Regions from separate parts of the Neobacillus niacini genome, predicted to be linked through region 3. Evidence: riboswitches for the same ligand, from Rfam matches in the RefSeq annotation. Region 3 holds a riboswitch; each other region holds the start of a gene.
The links. A riboswitch is a leader RNA that binds a small molecule or an ion and turns the genes downstream of it on or off. The one in region 3 is predicted to bind S-adenosylmethionine.

Region 1 (5,820 bases), 850 kb from region 3:
AACCAGAGAGGCCAGTAAACCAAAGGACACAGCTTCCATGACCATTTTGAGCATGACGGTCGGATTTAGTTACTGTACTAGCGTGCCATGTAATATTGGTAGCTTTTGTCATGATTTTTCCTCCTAAACGTGCGTTTCTTCTTTCATTCCTTCAATCAACACTTCAACAACCTCTTTACGGCTGAATGTGGATGGTGGAAGCTGTCCTGCACGAAGCAATTCTCGAACCTTCGTTCCAGAAAGGATCACTCTGTCTTCATTGCTGTGCGGGCAAGTTTTATCAGAAGCCATTCCTTCACACTTTGTGCAATAAAAGCTATGTTCAAAGAATAATGGTTTAATGCCAAGCTCCCCTTCAGGGAATTCACTAAAGATTAATTGAGCATCGTAGGTACCATAATAATTCCCTACACCTGCGTGGTCACGTCCGACAATAAAATGCGTGCATCCAAAGTTCTTACGAGCAATTGCATGGAAAATCGCTTCTCTTGGTCCTGCATATCTCATTGCCGCTGGGTAAACACCTAACTGTACACGTTCTCTCGGGTAGTAATTTTCAAGCAGAACACGATAGCTTTTTAGACGAACATCAGCTGGGATATCGTCAGACTTTGTTTCTCCAACAAGCGGGTTAACGAATAGTCCATCCACTGTTTCAAGTGCCGCTTTTTGAATGTATTCATGAGCACGGTGAATTGGATTTCTAGTTTGGAAACCTACGACGGTCTTCCAGCCTTTTTCTTCAAACAACGCACGAGTTTCCTTTGGCTCGAACCAAACATCGCCGAAGATTCCTTTTTCCGGTTTTTTAACCAACACTACATCGCCAGCCACATAGACAGGTCCTCTTTCATAAAGACGCTTAACTCCCGGATGAGCGGTTTCTAGTGTCCTATAAACCTCAACTGCTTCTTTATCTAAATTCGGTTCATACCATTCTGAAACGGTAATAACCCCATATACCTCTTTATTGTAAATTAGCTTGATTTTCTCCCCAACTTCAAGCGTTGCTGCTGTTTCATAGGAAACAGGAAGTGTAACGGGAATAGACCAAATTGTATTATCTGCAAGACGCATGTTCTCCACAACATTTTCATAATCGGCTTTTCCAAGGAAACCGGTTAGTGGACTAAATAAACCAACACCGATCAACTCAAGATCACTTAAGGCAATGGCGTCAATTTGAAGTTCTTTTTCAATGGATGTTACATCATAATTTGGATCAAATGCTTCGATAAGTTTACCTCCATGAGGTGCTGGTAAAAATGACAACTGAATCAAACCTTTCTTAATTGAATTTGCGTTTTTTTAGTAAAGATCCTCTAAATTAGAGATTTATATCAACGATAAAAACTATTAAAAAAATAATCCTTATCGATGAAATCAATTGTTTTTCATTAAGTCTCTCAGACTACTTTTCTACTGCTTCAGCAACTGGGTGATTTGACCGTTTCATCAATGACGAAATTCCAAATACAGAGATTAAAACCCCTGCCATTGCTACAATCGGATAAAAGTTATGTTCTATCAGCATTTGGATAAGCGTGTAAGAAAGTACCATGGATAAAACAGGTGACACAATCCAAACCGTTAGAAGCTGAACCACAATACCCTTTTTTAAGACTGACTTGCCATGCTTGGCAAAACCAATTCCGATAATTGAAGATGTTGTGATTTGTGTCAGCGGTACAGGAATGCCAAAAACGGAGGCCGCAGTCACAATCGCTGCTCCTGTTCCGGAAATGACACAGCCTTCTTCAAGCCGAAGCGTGGTAATTTTCTTTCCATTTGTTTCTAAAACACGATGTCCTAAAAGAATCGCACCAGCGGCAACAAAAAGCCCGCCCCAGAAAATACCGCTGCTAGTTGACATGATATCTGCTCCGACAAGCGGTCCAACCGCATTGGCGACATTGTTCATCCCTGCTGAGAAAGCTTCAAATAACCCCATGCATACTACAAGAACAGAAAGGATCGGTATGGCTTTCGGTGCTTCCATCCATCGTTTCAGAGTTTTAATTTTCAATAGATTTGCAGCAAGAATGGCAATTAAGAATGCCGCAAAAGGAGTTAGGAGCCAAAAGACCATAATCCATGCTAACTTACTTACAAATACGGATTGATAAACGATACCAGCCCCTACCACTGATCCTACAGCTACTTCACTAGTGGAAAGTGGAATCCCGAATATATTTGCTAAGAATAAGGAAAGTGCAGCTGAAGCTAAAACGATTAGCGCGACGGGTACAGTAAACGTACTGTTTGGTACAATTCCGCTGCCAATTGTTTTTACCACTTCGCCTCCTCCCAGCCAAGCGCCAAAGAAAACGGCAATCCCGCATAGTAACAATGCCAGCTTTTTCTTAACCACTCCTGCTCCATAAGAAATACCCATTGAAGCGGCCGCACCACTTGCACCAATATTGACTGCAAAAAATAATCCTATCGTCACTGCTATAATTGTGAGCAAACGAAAAGCCCCCTTCTAGGAAGTGTGTAAGCCACACTCCGTTTTTCCGCTTCCCACCCAGCGTCCTGCACGTGAATCACCATCTGCACTAACAGGCTGTGTACAAGGGAAACAGCCGATACTAGGGTAATTTTGATCGTGCAAGGTATTATAAGGGAGATCTTTTTCCTTGATATAGGCCCAAACTTCGTCCCATGTCCAGTGAATGAGCGGACAGATTTTAATGTTCTGAAACTTTACATCTTTATTTAAAAATTGAGTGTTTGCTCTTGTTGGTGATTGCTCTCGCCGAAGCCCTGAAATCCACGCTTGTTTAGCTGTCAGTGTTTCCCTTAATGGTATAACTTTACGGATATTACAGCATTGGTTGGGCTCCCTTTTCCACAGCGCTGATCCATATTGTTCACGCTGTTCATCTAAGGTTAGCTTTGGCAGCTTCCGTTCAATTTTCAATGATGGGAAGCGTCTTTCGATTTTGTTAATTACCTCATAGGTTTCAGGAAAGTGTAAGCCAGTATCTAAGAAAACAATATGAGCATCTGGCTTAACCTGTTGGATAAGGTCGATTAATACAATTGCTTCTGCACCAAAACTGGATGCATAAACGATCTGGTCTTCCGGATAAGAGCTATAAGCATACTCCAATACCGCTTTTGCTCCTTTGGTTTTATCCTCAATTGAAAATTGATCGGATATCTGGTTCCAATTTTCATACGTAACCGGTGTATTCATTTACTACAATCCTCCTTTTATTTATCAAAAAAACCTTCCCCAAAAAGGAAAGGCATCTCACGATTGTTTAACGCCTTATCTCCCAAAATGGACACCACTTTGCTGGAATTAGCACCTTACACAGCAGGTTGCCGGGCTTCATTGGACCAGTCCCTCAGCCTCTCTTGATAAGTTATGGTAATTGTTGAGATTAATCCTACCATACCCATAGGATTTGTGTAAATAAGTAAAATAAAAATTTTGAAAAATAAATTTTCGACTTTTTTCCAACAAAAAACGCTCTAGACGCATATACGGTCCAGAACGCTTTTGTTAGTAAATACTATTTTCAGGCTGACTTACTTTTTTCCATTTTTCTAATTGACTCAAACCTCGTTGTTCTGTTAGTTGTTGATTCGCGATCTCTATACCTTCACCAATACTGTTAACAGCACCAAATAGGTAATACCTAATGCCAGTATTAAAGAGCACTTGATTGTAAAATGGCTGTAATGTTGTAGATTGTTCTCCGCTGAGTATTGCCAGTTTCATGTCAGACTGTTCTTGTGCAGATAGTTTACTATCTTTGTCTGGTTCTTTCACCAATAGGCCATATTCCTCAGGTTTTACAATGGAAGATTCAATCTTATTGTCTGTTATTTTATAAATAAAGCTGTTGCGGTGAACAGGTAAATCCTCTGAGCCTTCCATTCCCTGTACGACATAGACATTTTTAAAGGAAAGCTCTTTAAAAATAGGCGCAATTTTGTTGATCGCTGTCCGATGATAAGCACCCATCATTAGTGATTCTGCATTCGCGAGGTTCAATAACTTTTCTACTGTATTAAAAAGTGTCCTTACCCCGAGCTCCTTACGAATTCTGCGCAGATTCCCTAAACTAGCGCAATATTCTTCGGTATTTGCGAAGGCAATTCCTGCTTCTTCGATTGTTTTTGCCAGTCCTAGCGGTGTTTGAGTAACATTCAAACCTAGTTCCGATAGGATTTCCATGATTGTTGTGCCATATTTTGGAGGCAGTGAATCACTTCCATGTAAAAATACGGGCATCCCGTATTCAGCCATTAATATGGCAGTTGGTATACTTCCTGTGAAAGAGTTTCTCCCATTATACGGACTGGCTAAATCAATAAGTGACTGGTTTGGCGATTCTAGTTTAGTACTAACATCTTGATAGGCATGTACAAATGCGAGCAGTTCCTCTGGCGATTCCGTTTTCAAGCGGAGTGCAATCAGATAGGCTGCAATTTGGGCGTCTGTTGCTTTGCCACTAATAAGAGATTGAGCGACTTCTTTAGTTTGATGGTAGTCTAAGTCTTTTGACCCTCTTTTTCCCCTTGCGACTTCTTTAAGCCATTGTTGCATAACTTTCTGCCTTCCCTTCCGGTTCTAGTAAACTTATCTTATCACGGAAGGTAACCACTTCTCCAACAACGATTATTGCAGGATTTTGAATCCCTTCTTTTTCAACCACGCTAACAATTGAACCTAGTGTTCCTGTAACCGTACGCTGATGGTTAGTTGTCCCTTGCTGAATAATCGCGACTGGGGTGCTTTCGTTTTTTCCATGCGTGATTAATTCCTCGCAAATAAACGGAAGGTTCGTGATCCCCATATAAATCGCCAGCGTGTCAACCGCTGTTGCCAGGCCCTTCCAATTAACATCCGTTGGTTTCCCTTTCGGCTTATGCCCTGTTACAACAGCAAAAGAACTGGCTAATTCCCGATGGGTAATTGGGATTCCAGCATACGCAGGGACTGCTACTCCTGCTGTTATCCCCGGGACCACTTCAACCTGAATCCCATTTGCCACCAAGGCTTCAACCTCCTCCGCTCCTCGTCCAAATACGAAAGGATCGCCGCCTTTTAGACGGACCACCGTTTTTCCCTGATTGCTGTATTTAACTAAAAGATGGTTAATCGTATCTTGCTTTATTGGATGATGATTTGGTCGTTTTCCACAATAAATGAGATGGCAATCCCGTTTTGCATCCTTTAATATTTCTGGATTAACCAACCTGTCATATAGTATCACATCTGCCTTTTGGATACATCTTAAGGCCTTAAGTGTTATTAAGTCTGGGTCACCAGGACCTGCTCCCACAATATACGCTTTCCCCATAATAACCATCCCTCCTTCTTAACGCTGCGTACTAGGTACTGCCACATTGGTTTTCGGCAGCTGCAGATGAGATTTAGAATCATCTTTCCCATGTGTATAATAGAGAGCCAATCCCGTAAATAAAACACCGCTGATTAAATTGCCAATAAGCACAGGGATTTGATTCCAAATCCACCAATCAGCCACATTGACTTCTGCCCCCAGAATCATGCCAGCCGGGATAACAAACATATTAACCACGGCATGTTCAAAACCTTGCGCAAAGAAGATTACTATCGGCAGCCACATGGCAGCAATTTTTCCAATCACAGACTTTGTTGTCAACGCCATTACGGCACCAAGTGTCACCATCCAATTACAAAGCAGCGCTTTTACAAATACGACAAGCAAACCTTCTGAACCAAGACTTTTGTATCCTAGTGTTTTGGTTTCTGCCACTGCTATGATTTTTACTGCTACTGCATGATTGTTGACCTGCCCAAGCTGAGTGACAGCAATG
Region 2 (5,820 bases), 1.3 Mb from region 3:
AGCTTCCGTTTTAGCAATTTGTGCGGCAATTTTATTTAATTCATAAGCCTTAAAACCAAGATTGTATTCATCAAGAACAATGCTTGTGGCTCCAAAGGTATTGGTTTCAATAATATCCGCACCAGCCTCTAAATATTCGCGATGAATTTTTGCGATTGTTAGAGGAGCTGTTAGGTTCAGATATTCGTTACAGCCATCGTATTGCTCGCCGCCAAAATCTTCAGCTGTTAAATTTTCTTGCTGAAGCATGGTACCCATGGCACCATCCATAACTAGGATTCGTTTGTGTAGTTGTTCATTAAATGGAGCTTTCGACATAGCTGTTCCCCCTAACTTGACTTGCACGCTGTCTGGCATATATGGCTAACTCTGTTGTTAGTTCATAGCGTAAAAATGGAGTGATTAAATAAATTCCATTAAATAAATCCAGTGCTGTGTCAATTAAAGATTTTGTTATTTCAATTCCTTCACGTGCAGCTTGTAATGGCTGATCATTCAAAGCTGCCATTCTGTCTCGAATCGATTGTGCAATTTTAATTCCTGGTACCTCATTATGAAGGAATTCTGCATTCCTGCTTCCTGTTAAAGGCATTAAACCAATGTATATAGGTGCACTTAGGTGCTTAGTATGTTCATAGACTTCGATTAATTTTTCCTCAGAGAAAACAGGCTGTGAAATGAAATAATCGGCACCGTATTCTATCTTTTTCTCAAGACGCTTTACTGCTTTTTCGACTGACCGGACATTTGGATTAAAGGCACCAGCAATACTAAAAGCTGTTTTATGACCAAGATCTTTCCCAGAGAATGACAAGCCTTCATTTAACTGTTTCATCATTTGAATTAACTCAAAAGATGATACATCGTAAACAGAGGAGGCTCCTGGAAAGTCTCCGACTCGCGCAGGGTCACCAGTGATAGCAAGTACATCATGCATTCCAAGGGTATGAAGCCCCATTAGGTGAGATTGCAAACCAATAATATTGCGGTCACGGCAGGCAATATGAATCAGCGGACGCATACCTAATTCCTGTTTAACCAGATAACCTAATGATTCATTGGAAATCCGCACCTGAGCTAAAGAGTTATCAGCCATTGTGATTGCATCGATGCCAGCTTCTTTCAACGCCTTTGCTCCTTCAAAAAACTTGCTGGTATCAAGCTTTCTAGGAGTATCTAATTCTACGATAACCGACGGGCGTTCCTTAACAATTTCCTCAAGAGGCTGGTGCTCTCTTTTAGCTGCACTATGCTCAATGATGATTTTCTTTGTTTCTCGTTTAACTACTTTATCGGTGACAGGCACACTGTTTTTTAATTCTGCTGCAAATGCATGGATATGGGCAGGCGTTGTACCGCAGCAGCCGCCGAGCAAGCGTATGCCTTCTTGACGAAAGCTTTGAGCTGATTTTTTAAAATAATCTGAATCCCCTTCATAATGGAATTTACCATCTGTATAAGCTGGCAGACTCGCATTGGGGTAGGCAGAAAGGTAAGCGTGTTTAGGCAATTCAATCTGCTCTAGGGTCTTTAACATATGATGGGGGCCAAGCCGGCAGTTCAAGCCGATAACATCAGCACCAAGATTTTCAAGACGGGTAAAGGCTTCATTAATCGGTGTTTGGTCTTGTAAAATGCCAGGCTCATGAAGCGAGACCTGGGCAATAATCGGCAGCTTTGTTTCCTTTCGAGCAATCGTAAGGACCGTTTCCAGTTCCTCAAGGTCATAAAAGGTTTCGAATAAAAGCCCGTCCACACCTTCTAATAATAAACAATATAGCTGTTCACGGAAACTGCGCTTTAATTCTTCAATCGATAAGGTGCTAGGTTTAATCCCGCGGTTACCGCCGATTGTTCCTAGTACATAAGCATTTTTATGTGCTGCTAATTTAGCATTCTCGACAGCGGCGCTGTTAATTGCTTTAACAGAGTCCTCTAGACCATATCTCTGCAGTTTTAGATAATTCGCTGCATAGGTATTGGTTTGAATGACATCCGCACCTGCTTCTATATAAGCTTTATGAATCTCTTGTATTTTTTCCGCATGGGAAAGGTTCAACTCTTCCAAGCAGCTATCTTTGCCGAATGAATATAGAAGGGTGCCCATGGCACCATCACCTATTAAAATTTGGCTTTTTAATTTTTCTAAAAAGGTCATGATCATTCTCCTTGCTGCAAGACCAATAGTTTTTCTTTCACCTGATGTAAAGCCTGAGAGAAGTCATTTATGAGATCATCTGGATTCTCTAAGCCTACGGATAACCTGATGAGGCTGTTTTTAATTCCTCGTTTTTCCCTTTCCTCTTGCGACATCGCTGCATGTGACATTTTTGCCGGAAAGGATAGAATGGATTCGACCGCACCAAGACTAACGGCAAAAACAGGGATTTTTACATTGGTTAGAAAGACTTGAAGTGCTTTTTCATTCTGGAATTCAAACGATAAAACTGCACCTGGTCCAGCAGCCTGACTTTTTTGAAGCTCGTGCTGTGGATGATTTTCAAGGCCTGGGTAATAAACCTCTTCGATTAACGGGTGTTCCGCTAAAAATTCTGCTATTTTAATTGCTGATTTTTGTGACTGTTCGAGTCTGACATGCAGGGTTTTTATTCCTCTAAGCACGAGCCATGCATCCTGTGGCCCAAGTACGGCGCCGAAGGAGTTTTGTAAGGAATACAGCCTTTTACCTAATTCCTCATCCTTAACAACCGCTAGACCTGCAACCACATCGCTATGGCCGGATAAAAACTTAGTTGCACTATGAAGGACAACATCTGCTCCTAGTTCTAAAGGTCTTTGATATTCAGGGGTTAAGAAAGTATTATCTACATAAGTGATTGCGTTAATCTCTTTCGCAAAACTTGTAATTGCTTTGATATCCGTTACCTTCAATAAAGGATTAGACGGTGTTTCTACGTAAAATGCTTTGGTGTTAGGCTTGATTGCTGCTTTTACTTGATCAAGATCTGTCATGTCAACAAAGGTATGTTCAATTCCGAAGCGAGTCAGTACCTGAGTGACCATACGATAGGTACCGCCATACACATCATCGGTAATCACGATATGGTCACCAGATGATAAAAGAAGGAAGGCAGTTGAGATAGCAGCCATTCCTGACGAAAAAGCAAAGCCACGCGTTCCGCCCTCTAACTCTGCAATAACATCCTCAAGCGCTTCTCTCGTAGGATTTCCACTTCTAGCGTAATCGTATTTTCCGTAACGATCTAAATCAAATTGATGGAAGGTCGAAGCATGTTGAATGGGCACGCTAACGGCTCCCGTTGCCGGATCGACTTTATGCTGATTATGAAGGAGCTTGGTTTCAAAACTATAATTTTCTGAACTCATTATCTAATCACTCCTTCTTTTAATTTTGCTAATGCCTGTTCAAGATCTTGAACAATATCAGTTGGATCTTCCAGACCAACGGAGAACCTTAATAACCGGTTACAGACACCTGATTGAATTCGAATCTCTTCTGGAATATCTGCATGAGTCTGTGTTGCAGGATACGTGATAAAACTTTCCGTTCCGCCCAGGCTTTCGGCAAATGTGATAAGAGAAAGACTTTGAAGGAATGGATTTACCCAAGCTTCGTCTTGTAAGCGGAAGGAAACCATTCCTCCTTTTCCTGGATAAAGGACATCTGTTATACCATCATGATTAGAAAGGTATTCAACAATCGCCTTTGCATTGCTTTCATGTCTTTGCATTCTTAGTGATAAAGTTTTCATTCCGCGCATAACTAACCAAGAATCAAAAGGGCTAAGAACACCGCCGGCTCCATTATGATGGAAAGCCAATGCCTCACAAATTTCTTTACCCTTAGCAACAATTAGACCTGCAAGGACATCATTATGTCCGCCTAAGTATTTCGTCGCACTATGAATGACGATATCCGCGCCTAACAAAATTGGCTGTTGGAGAAGCGGGGTATAAAACGTATTATCAACAATCAGAACAATTCCGTGCTTTTTCGCAATTTTAGACACAGCACCTATGTCTGACTGCTGCATAAGTGGATTAGTTGGAGTCTCAAGAAAAATCGCCTTGGTTTGAGGGGTTATCCTTCTTTCAATTTCTTCTGGACTACAAGTATTAACATATTGGGTTTTCAAGCCCCATTTTTTAAATCCCTTTTCTAGTAAACGAAATGTTCCTCCGTACAAATCCTCACTCACAATCCATTCGTCCCCGGACTCGAAAAGAGAAAGAATCGTAAATATGGCTGCCATCCCTGAGCTGCAGGCAAAGCCTTGATCCGCACCTTCTAGGTCGGCAATCGCCTTTTCGAGAAGCTGGCGGGTAGGATTACCTGTACGTGAATAATCATACCCTGTGGATTGTCCAATTCCCTCGTGACGGTAGGCTGTTGAAAAATAAACAGGAGGATTTACGGTGCCTGTCACCGCATCACTTCTATTTCCAATTTGTGCTAACTTCGTATCAATCTTATATACCATTATCTTTATCCTCCTTTATATAAACAAAAAAAGCCTTCTATAAGAAGAAGACTTTTGGATGCACATTAGCATAGGTCATTCTTCTTATCTCACAAGTTAATAAATAACTTGATGGACTTAGCACCTTTTCAATGAAAAACAACATTGAAGGTTGCTGAGACTTCATAGGGCCATTCCCTCAGCCTCTCTTGATAAGAAAGTACAATATTTAGACTTTTTATAAAATTTACTACACTAAAGGAGAAGTGTCAATGCATTTTACAAATTAATATCAAACAATTATTAATGAAAGCGGTTAATCTTATTTTTTGTTTTTTTCCCATATTTTAAATTTAATATAGTTTATATATTCTTTGAAATCATCTTTATTAATTCCGTCTTCAATGGCTTTTTCTACTAAACTTTTCCACTCTTTATCAAGCAGCCAATCTCCACTGTTTTCTATCTGATTCTCTATTGAATCCATCCCAGTCAATAAATATTCAATAGAAATGTCTAAAGGTTTGGCAACCTTCATTAGAAAATGTATAGATGGATTTTTATTTAGGTTCCGTTCAATATAGCTTAAATAGGATTTTGATACATTAGCGAGGTCAGCTAATTCTGTAATTGAATATCCTTTTTGTTCTCTTAAGATCTTTATTCGTTCTCCAATCATAGGCTTCTCCTTATGACCAAATTTATAATTTTCTTTCCTTCTGGAAACTTGCAAAAAAAATGAGTAGAAAGACAATCTGCATATCATGGGGTTATTTAGAGTGTTTAGTAAAATAATGAGGCCCTGCAAATACACTTGAAAAGTATAAAGTGAATCCAATCATGGATTAACTTAAAAGGCTAGAGAGGAACAAACTATTTAAACATTAATCATATTATAAACTAAAAATTGTTCTCTTTAAAGAACTAAATTTTGATAAAAAAAATCATGGCTTTCTAAAATTTAAGAAGGAAATGTGTCAAATATTGAGGGAAAACAGGAAAAATTGGTATGTGTTTTGGATTTGTTTTTTCGACCCACAGTGCTATAATGTTCTTAATATCGAATTGGTTATTTGTGTAAAACGGGGACTCTTATAAATTGGGATTAAGTAACGATTAGTGCTAAAAAGTGTTTCACAGTATATGGAGGTGCAAGGATGAGAGTTCTCTTAACAGGTGGTTACAGAAGATTATGAATAAAAGGAGTTTGATACTATATTTTTCAGTATTAATGTCGGTAACAGCTATTCTTTTCTTATATAACAATGAAGTCAATAACAAATATGAACAGGAAGACAAAGTAGTAGCAAGGGCAGTTAATGTTCAGACCGAATATGTGAATGTGGATGAATTTGGTGCTAATGGAGAGGATTCGAAA
Region 3 (5,820 bases):
CCCTTATGTTTAGCATACATGGTCAAACGATGCGCATCGAAGGTATTGGTTAAGATTAACGTATCCATCTGATAATCCAATCCAGCTTCCTTCGCCATCTGTACCATTCTTTGCGTATTAGCCTTGGCTTGAGCGATACTCATGCCATATTTCTTGGCTAACCCTTCATAAATGTTTTCTTTAATATCACGTCCCATTGTCGGATCCAATTCGAAACATCGATATGTCACTTCAACAGGATGGTCAAGCTGTTTAATAGCGTCCTCCAGACGCCTTTTGCCAATATAGCAAAATGGTCAAGCAAAGTCAGTCCACATTTCAATATGCATACTTGTCCCTCCAATTCGTTATTCACATATAGTATAGGAGTTGTGCGAGTATTTTACACGTGATTTGACTTAGTGTCTTACAAGTGTTCCTTTAGCTTTGTGTATTGGTTTAGAACACTCTCCGTTACTTAACTTAAAATGAGTATGATTCCCCGTCATCTGGAACTAAAATATTTGAAGAAATGTTTTTTTCTTTAATAAAGCTTTTTAGTTCTACTCTCGATAAAGTCCAATGATTTACAGCTTCCATATGGACAGATATAATCATCGCGTTCGGGGCAGCATTACAGACTTCATAGATATCCTCTTTCCCCATCACAAGAGAGCCGCCTTGTAGAAATTGATTATCGCCGCCATTTACAACAATAATTTCTGGCTTGTGAGTTTCAATTACTTCTAGAACAGGTCCATACCAAACTGTATCTCCTGCTACATATAACGTTTTCTCATTTTGATGTTTAAAAACAACGCCACACACTTCACCAGCAAGTTTTAAGATTTCTCCTCTTCCATGCTCGCCTAATGTTTTAATCAACCTAATATCCTCAAAAACTGTACCTTCCCGTAAAACTTCTACATTTTGAAAACCATCGTTTCGAACTGCTTTGGCATCTTCTTGATTCTGAACAAACATTTTTATATCTTTTGGCAACACCTCTTTAGCCGTGTCATCCCAATGGTCTAAATGAAGATGCGTAACAATGACTGCATCTATATTTTTAAGAACGTTATCAATCGATGTTGGTAAGCTGACTAAAGGATTTTTTTGATCTTGTCTTAATGAATTAGGAAAAGGCGGGTACGTCCCCTTCTCTGCTAAAAATGGATCTATTAAAAACTTTTTCCCCGCATAGTGGACAACAAGGGTAGCATTTCGAATTAGTTGTATATTCATGTTTTTTAACTCCTTTTCTATAATCTAGATGTAGTTTATACTATCTCCATAAACAGTTACATAGATTAAATCAAGTCTTTGGCCGTTTTTACTTGATTAATGAAAGGAGTTGAATAAATGTTAGATCCTACCGACATACGTATATTAGATGAACTTTCTAAAAACAGTCGTATTACAATGAAGGAGTTGGGTGAGAAAGTCCATTTAACTGGACAAGCAACTTCAGCAAGAGTGGCAAAGTTAGAGGATAGCGGAATTATAGAGGGATATACCATTAAAATCAATCAAATAAAATTAGGGTATGTTGTTCACGCAATGATAAGCATCTTTACAAAAAGCACTCATCATGAACCTTATTTATCTTTTATTAAAACACAGGAACCATACGTAATTAACAACTACAAAATCGGCGGAGATAGCTGTTATCTATTAGAATGCAAATTTCCTTCCAATGAGGTATTAGATGCATTTTTAGTACGCTTAAACAAATATGTTAACTACAAGTTATCCATTATTATTAGTAAATAGAGCTTGGAATGACACAGGATATTTGAGATCCTACACCTTAATCTACATAAAAAGCTGCCAATCGGCAGCTTTTCTCATTCTATTTTAATCTAAAGATTTTCCACATTTTTCATCATTTGATTTTCGCTCATAGCCCTTATTTTCCTGATATCAAGACGTATAAGGAGTGAAACCGTTAGCGCGACAATAAAGATTCCCGAAAAAATGACTAATGTGCCTTGATAACTGCCTGTAGTTTCTCTGACCCATGATACAAATATTGGTCCTGCTAGACCAGCTGCTGCCCATGCTGTCAAAATATATCCATGGATGGCTCCAAGCTGCTTGGTACCAAACAAATCGCCGATATAAGCTGGTATTGAGGAAAAACCTCCTCCATAACAGGTCATAATCATATAAACGATAATCGAAAATAGTATCCCTACTGTTATATTTGGAAGCATGAAAAAGGCGACAATTTGAAAAGCAAAGAAGAGTGTGTAGACATTTGGTCTTCCGATGTAATCAGAAATGGTAGCCCAAACAATTCTACCCCCTCCGTTAAATAACCCCATGATTCCAACCATTGTTGCTGCTCCAGTTGCTGTCATACCCACTAGCTCTTGCGCCATCGGTGATGCAACCGAAAGAATCGCAATACCACATGTAACATTGATAAATAACATCAACCATAAAGCCCAAAATTGTCTTGTTCTGACTGCCTCATTGGCGGTTAACTGACGCAAATCCTCTTTTACTTTCATACCGCCTGATTTTTGTCCCGCTGCCTTAATATCCTTCGGCAGCCACCCCTCTTTTGGCGGTGCAAGATATTGAGCCGAACAAAAGATAATAATGAAGTAAGCCGCTCCCAGTATATAGAAAGTGTTAGAAATCCCATAGTTCACGATTAAATGATTCATTATCGGACTGCTGATCATGGAAGCAAATCCAAATCCCATAATCGCGAGTCCTGTTGCAAGACCTCTTCTGTCAGGGAACCACTTTACCAACGTAGAAACAGGAGTAATGTATCCCACTCCCAACCCAATTCCAGCGATCATTCCATAAAATAAATAGAGTAATAGCAATGATTCAACTTGAATCGCAAAACCTGCCCCTGCAACTCCAACTCCAAAAAACACAGCGCTTAATGTTCCAGCTGCTCTTGGACCAAACTTCTCGACAAAATGTCCTAAAAAGGCTGCAGATAATCCTAAGAAAAGAATAGCCAAGCTAAAGGTGAAGGATATTTGCTTTAACCCCCATCCCATTTCTTGTTGCATGGGTTTTGTAAAAACACTCCAAGCGTAAACCGAACCAATCGAAATATGTATGCCAACCGCCGATAAGGCGATTAACCAACGATTTTTTGTATGCATTCAACCATCCCTCTTTCCAAATTGTATAATCTTGATGATCCTAATAGGTTAATCTTCATAGGTTAACATTAATTTAGAAGCTGCTGTCTGAGCTCGTTCTCTAGCCTCATTCACAGTTGCTCCGTTGCTTAACACAACCGCCATCCGTCGTCCCACTTTTGTTTCCGGTTTTCCAAATACACGAACCTGTGTAAGAGGAACCGCTAAGCTGTCTGCAATTCCAGATAGGTGGTAGTTCTTACTTTCTTTTGTGGCCTTAATCGTATGACTTGCACCTGATTTGACTAGCTGAACATCTGGAATCGGATAACCTAAAATCGCCCTTACATGTAAGGCAAACTCTGATAAATCTTGTGTAACCATTGTAACCATCCCCGTGTCATGCGGCCGTGGGGACACTTCACTAAAATAGACACCTTGTGTGGAAAGAAATAATTCCACTCCAAAAACTCCGTACCCGCCAAGCGCATCGGTGATTTTTTTGGCGATATCCTGCGCCTCTAGGATATGCGCCTCTGACATGTCATGTGGCTGCCAGGATTCAATATAGTCACCCTCTCTTTGCACGTGTCCAATAGGTGCACAAAAAGTTGTTCCGGAAGCGGAGCGTACAGTTAACAACGTGATTTCAGATTCAAAATGGATAAATTCCTCCACAATCATTCGCGCTTTCTTGCCTCTACCACCTGCCATTGCCTCATTCCAAGACCATTCTACATCCTCCATGGAACGGCAAATCGTTTGCCCTTTTCCAGAAGAACTCATGATCGGTTTTATAACGCAAGGTGTCCCAATTTTCTGGACGGCATTCCTAAGTTCGTAAAGTGTGTCTGCAAAAGCGTACTTCGCTGTAGGGAGCCCTAGTTTCTCGCTCGCCAATCGGCGGATTCCTTCTCTATCCATTGTTAAGTTCACGGCATTCGCTGTCGGTACGATATGAAATCCTTCATCCTCAAGTTCCACTAGTGTTTCCGTTGCAATCGCCTCAATTTCTGGAACCACTAAATCTGGTTTCTCTCGTTCTATCACTCTACGAAGTTCTTCTCCATCAAGCATGTCCACCACATAAGAACGATGAGCCACCTGCATAGCTGGAGCATTTTCATAACGGTCAACCGCAATGGTCTCAAGTCCTATTCGCTGTGCCTCAATAATCGTCTCTTTTCCAAGTTCACCTGATCCAAGTAACATTATCTTTTTTTTCTGGGTACCAAACACCAAATACAACCCCTATCGTTTGTCTTTTGCTTATAATACCCTATATTTTTTCCGATTACAAGCATATATTTTTATCAATACACGAACGATGTTTGATAAAATTATAATTTTGTTCGTAATTTGAAACGAAAGCGATATCGTAAAAGTTATTTGTTGACAGATTATCTATATACGTGTAACTTTACAGGTAATTAAATATACGAGAATACTCTTATCAAGAGAGGCGGAGGGACTGGCCCTGTGAAGCCTCGGCAGCAGACTTATCAATGGTACTGTGCCAATTCCAGTAGTGATTACTTGAAGATAAGAAGAGATTTAGTTATGGACTTCACCCTCTTCTTATTTTAAAGAAGAGGGGTTTTTTTTATATTTCAGAAAGAGGGTAAGAATGATGACAAAAACACTAGTTAAAGCTCCGTTTAAAGCCGATCATGTAGGGAGTTTCCTTCGAACAGAACCGATTAAAGCAGCGAGAAAGGCTTTTGCAAACGGTGAGATTGATAGAGGAGCCCTAAAGGAAGTAGAGGATATAGAAATTGAGAAGTTAGTACAAAAACAAATAGAGGCAGGTCTTAAATCCATCACGGATGGCGAGTTTAGACGCTCATGGTGGCATTTGGATTTTTTAGCCGGTCTAAAAGGCGTGGAATTCTTTGAAAGCCAATATGTTAGTGCCTTCAAAGGCGCGAAAACAAGGAATAATGCAATTAAAGTAGTTGGTAAGGTCGACTTCAATCACCACTATATGATTGAACACTTTCAATTTTTAAAAGAAGTGGTAGAAAAATATGGGGATGGAAGCCAAGTAGCGAAGTTCTCGATTCCCAGTCCAAACATGCTATTCACTAGAATTCAAGGTGATGAGTATTATAACGGCAATAAAGAACAGTTTTATGACGATACTGTTGCTGCATACAGAAAGGCAATTCAAGCATTCTATGATGCAGGCTGTCGTTACTTGCAATTAGATGACACGTCTTGGATTGATTTTGTCTCGGAAGAACGGATTTCGGCAGTTGTTGAAAAAGAAGGCATGGACGTACAAGATATTATTAAAACTAGAGTATCTTGTATCAACGACGTGATTGCGGACAAACCGGATGATTTGTTAATTACCATGCATATCTGCCGTGGAAACTTTAAATCCACCTACATTACAAGTGGTGGATATGACCAGATTTCTGATGCGATTTTTGCTGAATTAAATGTAGATGGACTGTTCTTAGAATATGATGATCAACGCTCTGGTGATTTTGAACCATTAAAAAGCTTTAAACGACCTGACATGACTGTTGTTCTAGGATTAATTACCTCTAAATCGCCAGAGCTGGAAAATCCTGAAACCATTAAAGCCAGGATCAAGGAAGCATGCCAGTCTATTCCTTTAGAAAACCTAGCATTAAGCCCTCAATGTGGTTTTGCTAGTACAGAAGAAGGAAATCTTTTAACAGAAGAAGATCAATGGAACAAGATTAAACATCTGGTGAAC
Region 4 (5,820 bases), 1.2 Mb from region 3:
TTATGAATGCCTTTTGACATCGTATTTGGTTCAGGAACAAATTGATACGTTAAATAATGCTGCAGAGAATCATAATCTAAAACATCGTTTTCTAGTGCTAGAAGGATACTCTTCTTCTCTGAAGCAAAAAACGTCCTTTCCCCATCCTCAAAATAGAAGTATGGTTTAATCCCGAAAGGATCCCTTGCACCAAACACTGTTTGTTCTTGTTTATCCCAAATGGTAAAGGCAAACATCCCGCGCAATTTTTCAACCGCTTTTTCTTTCAAATGACTATACAAGGCAATAATAACTTCTGTATCAGAGTTAGTTACAAATTGTAAGCCCTCTTTGAGCAATTCTTCACGAAGTTCTAGGTAGTTATAAACTTCACCATTAAAAATAATCCAATAGCGCTCATTTTCATACGTTAATGGCTGATGCCCACATTCAATATCAATAATACTTAAACGGCGAAAACCGAATTGAATATGACCATCATAATAAAAGCCATCATCATCAGGTCCACGATGGGTTATAATATCGTTCATATTTTTGAATTGTTGTTTTTGTTCATCACGATAGTTTTGTTCCTTGTCGTGTACACAACCAATAAAACCACACATTATGTACGTCACCTACTCCAATCTAAATATCAAAACTTAAAAAACATACTCTCCTATCCTACCACTATTCACATAAAAATGGCAGTGTGAAAGGTAGGAAAATTCAGGTACAAATAGTTTTCACCTAAACACATTGCCCTAAACTTAGACGTAGAAATGAAAAAGAGAGTTACATTAAATGCAACTCCCGTATTGGGTTTACTTAGTATTTGCTTGTTGACGTAATTCATCAGCTTTATCTGTACGCTCCCAAGGGAGGTCCACATCTGTACGGCCAAAATGACCATATGCAGCTGTTTGTTTGTAGATTGGGCGCCTGAGATCCAACATTTTAATAATTCCAGCTGGACGGAGGTCAAAATTTGAACCTACAAGTTCAACTAATACATCTTCGGTCACTTTACCAGTTCCAAAGGTATCAATCGAAATTGAAACGGGTCTCGCTACCCCAATTGCATAAGCAAGCTGTACTTCCACTTTATCAGCAAGTCCTGCTGCTACAATATTCTTCGCAACATAACGCGCTGCATAAGCCGCAGAACGGTCAACCTTTGTAGGATCCTTGCCGGAGAAAGCGCCTCCGCCATGGCGAGCATATCCGCCATATGTATCAACAATGATTTTACGACCTGTTAAACCAGCATCCCCTTGAGGTCCGCCAATAACAAAACGTCCTGTTGGGTTGATAAAGTACTTTGTATTTTCATCGATTAATTCTTTAGGTACCACTGGATTAATAACATATTCCTTCAAATTACGTTGGATTTGCTCCAATGTTACCTCAGGATTATGTTGAGTTGAAATAACAATGGTATCAATACGAACAGGCTTATCATTTTCATCATACTCAACCGTAACTTGAGTCTTTCCATCAGGACGAAGGTACTCAAGCACCCCATCTTTTCTTACCTCTGTTAACTTACGAGCAAGCTTATGTGCCAGAGAGATCGGAAGAGGCATAAGTTCTTTTGTTTCATTACAAGCAAAACCAAACATTAAACCTTGGTCCCCTGCTCCGATTGCTTCAATTTCTTCATCAGACATTAGTCCTTCACGAGCTTCAAGTGCCTGATCCACACCCATTGCAATATCAGGACTTTGTTCTCCAATTGAAGTTAATACTGCACAAGTTTCGGAATCAAAGCCATATTTTGCACGATCGTAACCAATACCTTTAACTGTCTCACGAACAATTTTAGGAATATCAACGTAAGTAGATGTAGTAATTTCCCCTGCAACTAATACTAACCCGGTTGTAACTGATGTTTCAGCTGCAACACGAGCATTTGCATCCTTTGCTAAAATCGCATCTAAAATCGAATCAGATATTTGGTCACAGATTTTATCTGGATGACCTTCCGTAACTGACTCAGAAGTGAACAAACGACGTTTTGTTGACATCTGATTTCCTCCTCTTATATGAGATAAATCAAGGTTCATGTGAAGGTTACAGGTATACTTCAAGAACCACTGAAATTGATACGGTACTCATTCCCTTAGTATGAAATAAACAAAGGATTTTTATTATAACTCTATTGATAAAAGGTCTTATACAAAACAAAAAACCTTACCATTACGAGGAAAGGTTGTTCCGGTCCTTTCACTCTTATCGTTCAAGGTCAAAGCCTTGCGTCAGATTAGCACCTTCGCACTTGAGAATAGAACCAATAAATATAATGGTCTTCTCATAAAGCAGGTTGCTGGGTTTCATAGGGCCTGTCCCTCCACCAGCTCAGGATAAGAGAGTATCCGTTCAAATAAGTATCATACTTGAAGCTGTCGAACATTGTCAATGAATTTTTTAGCAAAATTAGGATAAACATACGAAATTTTACCATTTTTAATTTACGGTTTATTAATACAACCTAAATTTACTAATTAGTATAGACTATTCAATTAAATGTGTTATACTTTTTGTGAATATATTGAATATTAAAAACTTGCAAAGGAAGGTTCGTTCTGATATGAATTCAGTCCACATCCCAAATGAATTAAGCCAATTGCTGGAAGAAAGTCATGTGCACATTCAAATGTCAGTTCCTCAATTAGTGGAAAAAGTCTTATCTAGAAATGAAGGAAAATTAACCTCAACTGGTGCCATTAGTGTATCAACGGGTAAATATACTGGCAGGTCGCCTCAAGACAAATTTATTGTTATGGAAGACTCCATTAAGGATAAAATTGATTGGGGCAATTTAAATCAGCCAATATCTGAAGATGTCTTTAATAACCTCTATCATAAAGTATTAGAATACTTAAAAGGACAAAATGAAATCTTCGTTTTTAAAGGGTTTGCTGGGGCAGATAAAAAAACCCAATTACCGATCCAAGTGGTCAATGAATTGGCTTGGCATAATCTATTCGCCCATCAATTATTTATTAGGCCAAGTGAAGAAGAATTGCTGACACATAAACCTGGTTTCACTGTGATTTCCGCTCCTAACTTCAAAGCAAATCCTATCGTAGACGGAACAAAGTCTGAAACCTTTATTATTATCTCTTTTGAAAAACGAACCATCTTAATTGGCGGTACAGAATATGCTGGTGAAATGAAAAAATCGATCTTTTCGATTATGAACTATCTTTTACCTGAGAATAATATTTTCTCTATGCATTGCTCTGCTAATATTGGTGTTGAAGGTGATGTTGCACTGTTTTTTGGTCTATCTGGAACCGGTAAAACCACTTTATCTGCGGACCCAAAACGCCGCTTAATTGGTGATGATGAGCATGGCTGGTCATCAAATGGTGTGTTTAATATCGAAGGTGGCTGCTATGCAAAAACCATTAATCTTTCAAGGGAAAAAGAGCCGCAAATTTTTGACGCCATCCATTTTGGTTCTGTATTAGAAAATGTTGTTCTGAATCCAGATACAAGAATAGCAGATTATGACGACGGTTCTCTAACTGAGAATACGAGGGCTGCATATCCGATGCATGCCATCGATAACATTGTTCAACCAAGCATTGCTGGTCATCCGAATACCATCGTCTTTTTAACCGCCGATGCATTTGGAGTACTGCCTCCAATCTCAAAGTTAACAAAAGAGCAGGCAATGTATCATTTCTTGAGTGGTTATACGTCCAAACTGGCAGGAACCGAGCGAGGAGTTACCTCACCAGAAGCAACCTTCTCTACCTGCTTTGGTGCACCGTTCTTGCCATTGCCAGCAACACGTTATGCAGAAATGCTGGGTGAAAAAATCCTTGAGCACAATGCAAATGTCTTCCTAGTGAATACTGGCTGGACTGGGGGAGAATTCGGAGTGGGCAGCCGCATGAAGTTATCCTATACAAGGGCGATGATTCAGGCAGCACTTGAAGGTGAACTAAACAATGTTGAAACCGTAAAAGATGATATTTTTGGACTGAATATTCCACTCCACATTGCAGGTGTACCTGATGAGGTCCTTCAACCAAGCAAAACCTGGGCTGACCCTCAAGATTATGAAAATAAAGCAAAAGAATTAGCAGGTAAGTTCCGTGCAAACTTTAAGAAATTCACAAAAGTTTCAGCTGAGATTGAAGAAAAAGGCGGACCTATTGCCTAGAAAAAAGTAGGCCCTTATCGCTGTCGATAAGGGCTTTTTACTAATTTGTAGAATTTAGTGAAATTAATTGATAAGTTAACAAAGTGCGGCTTCCTTGCCATTCTACTTTTTTAATGACAGCTGTTCCGCTCGTATCGCTTTCAATAGTTTTTCTTACTTCAATTTGAATATCAATCGGATAAAGTCGATAGCCTTCTTTTTCTAATACGAAAAGATTTTCTTCAATTCTTTTTTCTCTTCCTTTTGTAACGATCATCGTATTCAACTCAAGGGGCATACCCATATCTACCCGCTCCTCTTTAATTGGTCTTACTGTTATTTTAACATCTTTTGATTTGGGATTTCATCCACTTCGCTAAATCCTTCACGATTTTTCTATTAACTGCAGGAGGAAAGTAGTGGGTGAAATCATCAAAATACCAACATTCCACCTGTTTATTTAACATCTTAAGCCTTTTTTCCAGCCTATAGGCATGCTCCACCGATACATTCTGATCATTAACTCCATGAATGATTAAAACAGGAGCTATAAGCTTTTCAAGCTCATAAAGAGGCGTTCGTTCTTCATATCTCTCAGGATATTTTCCAGGTGTACCGCCAATCACCCTTTTCATCATTTTCCGTAAATCTTTTCTCTCTTCATAGGTTAGTGACATATCACTTACCCCGCCCCAAGTAACAATCGAAGCTGCCTCAGGGTATTGAAGTGCTGTCAACAATGCCATTACACCACCTCGAGAAAAACCAAAAACGTGGATATGCCCAACATTAGGAAGCGATTTTAAAAGCTGATAGCCCGCAAAAGCATCCCCCCTGTCCTCCCCGGCAAAATCCTCATTTCCCTCTCCTCCTTGATTTCCTCGATAGTAAGGAGCAAATACGATGAATCCCTCAGAGGCAAATTGGGCAATTCTTGCGGGTCTCACCTTCCCCACATTCTTAATACCGCCGCGCAAATATAAGAAGCCATCATAGTTTCCTTGTATTTTTGGTTGTGCTAGTAGTCCTTTTACTCTCAAGCCATTTGAAAGATAAGTAATCTCCCTTAAAACCACATTGGGATTGGGTGAAGGAAAACGATAAATTTCAATGATTTTTCCATTCTGATTGTTCACTACATTTCACCTTTCCATTATTCCGTAAAAAAATTTATATAAATAGGCATTCACACATTTAGTTCTCTTTCATACGATATGTTAGGTCAACAGCCCAGATTTTTATTGTATTAAGGAGGGTTTGGTATGAAAAAATGGTTAAAAATCAGCTTGTCTTCACTACTTATTGTACTTCTCATGTTCTCTCTAGCTGCTTGTAACGATGCTGACAAAACCGATTCAGAGAAAATAGAAAAGGTTCGTTTGGTTGAAGTTACTCGTTCTATCTTCTATGCCCCTGAATATGTTGCTATCGCAAAAGGATTCTTTGAAGAAGAGGGCCTAGATGTTGAACTTTCTACAGCCTTTGGCGGCGATAAAACAATGACAACACTGTTATCAAATGGTGCTGATATTGCATTGGTTGGCTCTGAGACTTCTATTTATGTTTATGCTCAAGGGTCCAATGATCCGGTTATTAATTTTGCCCAGCTCACGCAGACAGATGGTACCTTCCTAGTCTCAAGAGAAAAAATTGATAATTTCTCATGGGATCTTCTTAAAGAGTCT

Region 1: linked by a shared signal. The riboswitch ahead of ACN6MT_RS21245 (phosphoadenylyl-sulfate reductase) and the one ahead of ACN6MT_RS17040 (5-methyltetrahydropteroyltriglutamate--homocysteine S-methyltransferase) in region 3 are both predicted to bind S-adenosylmethionine.
Region 2: linked by a shared signal. The riboswitch ahead of ACN6MT_RS10305 (methionine biosynthesis PLP-dependent protein) and the one ahead of ACN6MT_RS17040 (5-methyltetrahydropteroyltriglutamate--homocysteine S-methyltransferase) in region 3 are both predicted to bind S-adenosylmethionine.
Region 4: linked by a shared signal. The riboswitch ahead of metK (methionine adenosyltransferase) and the one ahead of ACN6MT_RS17040 (5-methyltetrahydropteroyltriglutamate--homocysteine S-methyltransferase) in region 3 are both predicted to bind S-adenosylmethionine.

Annotation. Positions count from the first base shown of each region.
Region 1 is NZ_CP183883.1:4,291,106-4,296,925, forward strand. Features, by position in the region: gene cysC (adenylyl-sulfate kinase) at 1-112, opposite strand, end outside; gene sat (sulfate adenylyltransferase) at 124-1,272, opposite strand; gene ACN6MT_RS21240 (anion permease) at 1,412-2,470, opposite strand; gene ACN6MT_RS21245 (phosphoadenylyl-sulfate reductase) at 2,486-3,202, opposite strand; SAM riboswitch class I at 3,275-3,376, opposite strand; gene ACN6MT_RS21250 (anthranilate phosphoribosyltransferase) at 3,515-4,564, opposite strand; gene cobA (uroporphyrinogen-III C-methyltransferase) at 4,548-5,321, opposite strand; gene ACN6MT_RS21260 (formate/nitrite transporter family protein) at 5,340-5,820, opposite strand, start outside.
Region 2 is NZ_CP183883.1:2,181,933-2,187,752, forward strand. Features, by position in the region: gene metH (methionine synthase) at 1-318, opposite strand, end outside; gene ACN6MT_RS10295 (bifunctional homocysteine S-methyltransferase/methylenetetrahydrofolate reductase) at 299-2,158, opposite strand; gene metC (cystathionine beta-lyase) at 2,161-3,348, opposite strand; gene ACN6MT_RS10305 (methionine biosynthesis PLP-dependent protein) at 3,348-4,463, opposite strand; SAM riboswitch class I at 4,545-4,661, opposite strand; gene ACN6MT_RS10310 (helix-turn-helix domain-containing protein) at 4,765-5,121, opposite strand; gene ACN6MT_RS10315 (hypothetical protein) at 5,635-5,820, shown strand, end outside.
Region 3 is NZ_CP183883.1:3,441,463-3,447,282, reverse strand. Features, by position in the region: gene ACN6MT_RS17065 (DsbA family oxidoreductase) at 1-257, opposite strand, end outside; gene ACN6MT_RS17060 (MBL fold metallo-hydrolase) at 463-1,224, opposite strand; gene ACN6MT_RS17055 (Lrp/AsnC family transcriptional regulator) at 1,342-1,752, shown strand; gene ACN6MT_RS17050 (L-lactate MFS transporter) at 1,842-3,113, opposite strand; gene purT (formate-dependent phosphoribosylglycinamide formyltransferase) at 3,162-4,304, opposite strand; SAM riboswitch class I at 4,540-4,641, shown strand; gene ACN6MT_RS17040 (5-methyltetrahydropteroyltriglutamate--homocysteine S-methyltransferase) at 4,723-5,820, shown strand, end outside.
Region 4 is NZ_CP183883.1:2,274,407-2,280,226, reverse strand. Features, by position in the region: gene asnB (asparagine synthase (glutamine-hydrolyzing)) at 1-605, opposite strand, end outside; gene metK (methionine adenosyltransferase) at 804-2,006, opposite strand; SAM riboswitch class I at 2,209-2,349, opposite strand; gene pckA (phosphoenolpyruvate carboxykinase (ATP)) at 2,570-4,156, shown strand; gene ACN6MT_RS10830 (DUF2584 domain-containing protein) at 4,197-4,439, opposite strand; gene ACN6MT_RS10825 (alpha/beta hydrolase family protein) at 4,477-5,271, opposite strand; gene ACN6MT_RS10820 (ABC transporter substrate-binding protein) at 5,398-5,820, shown strand, end outside.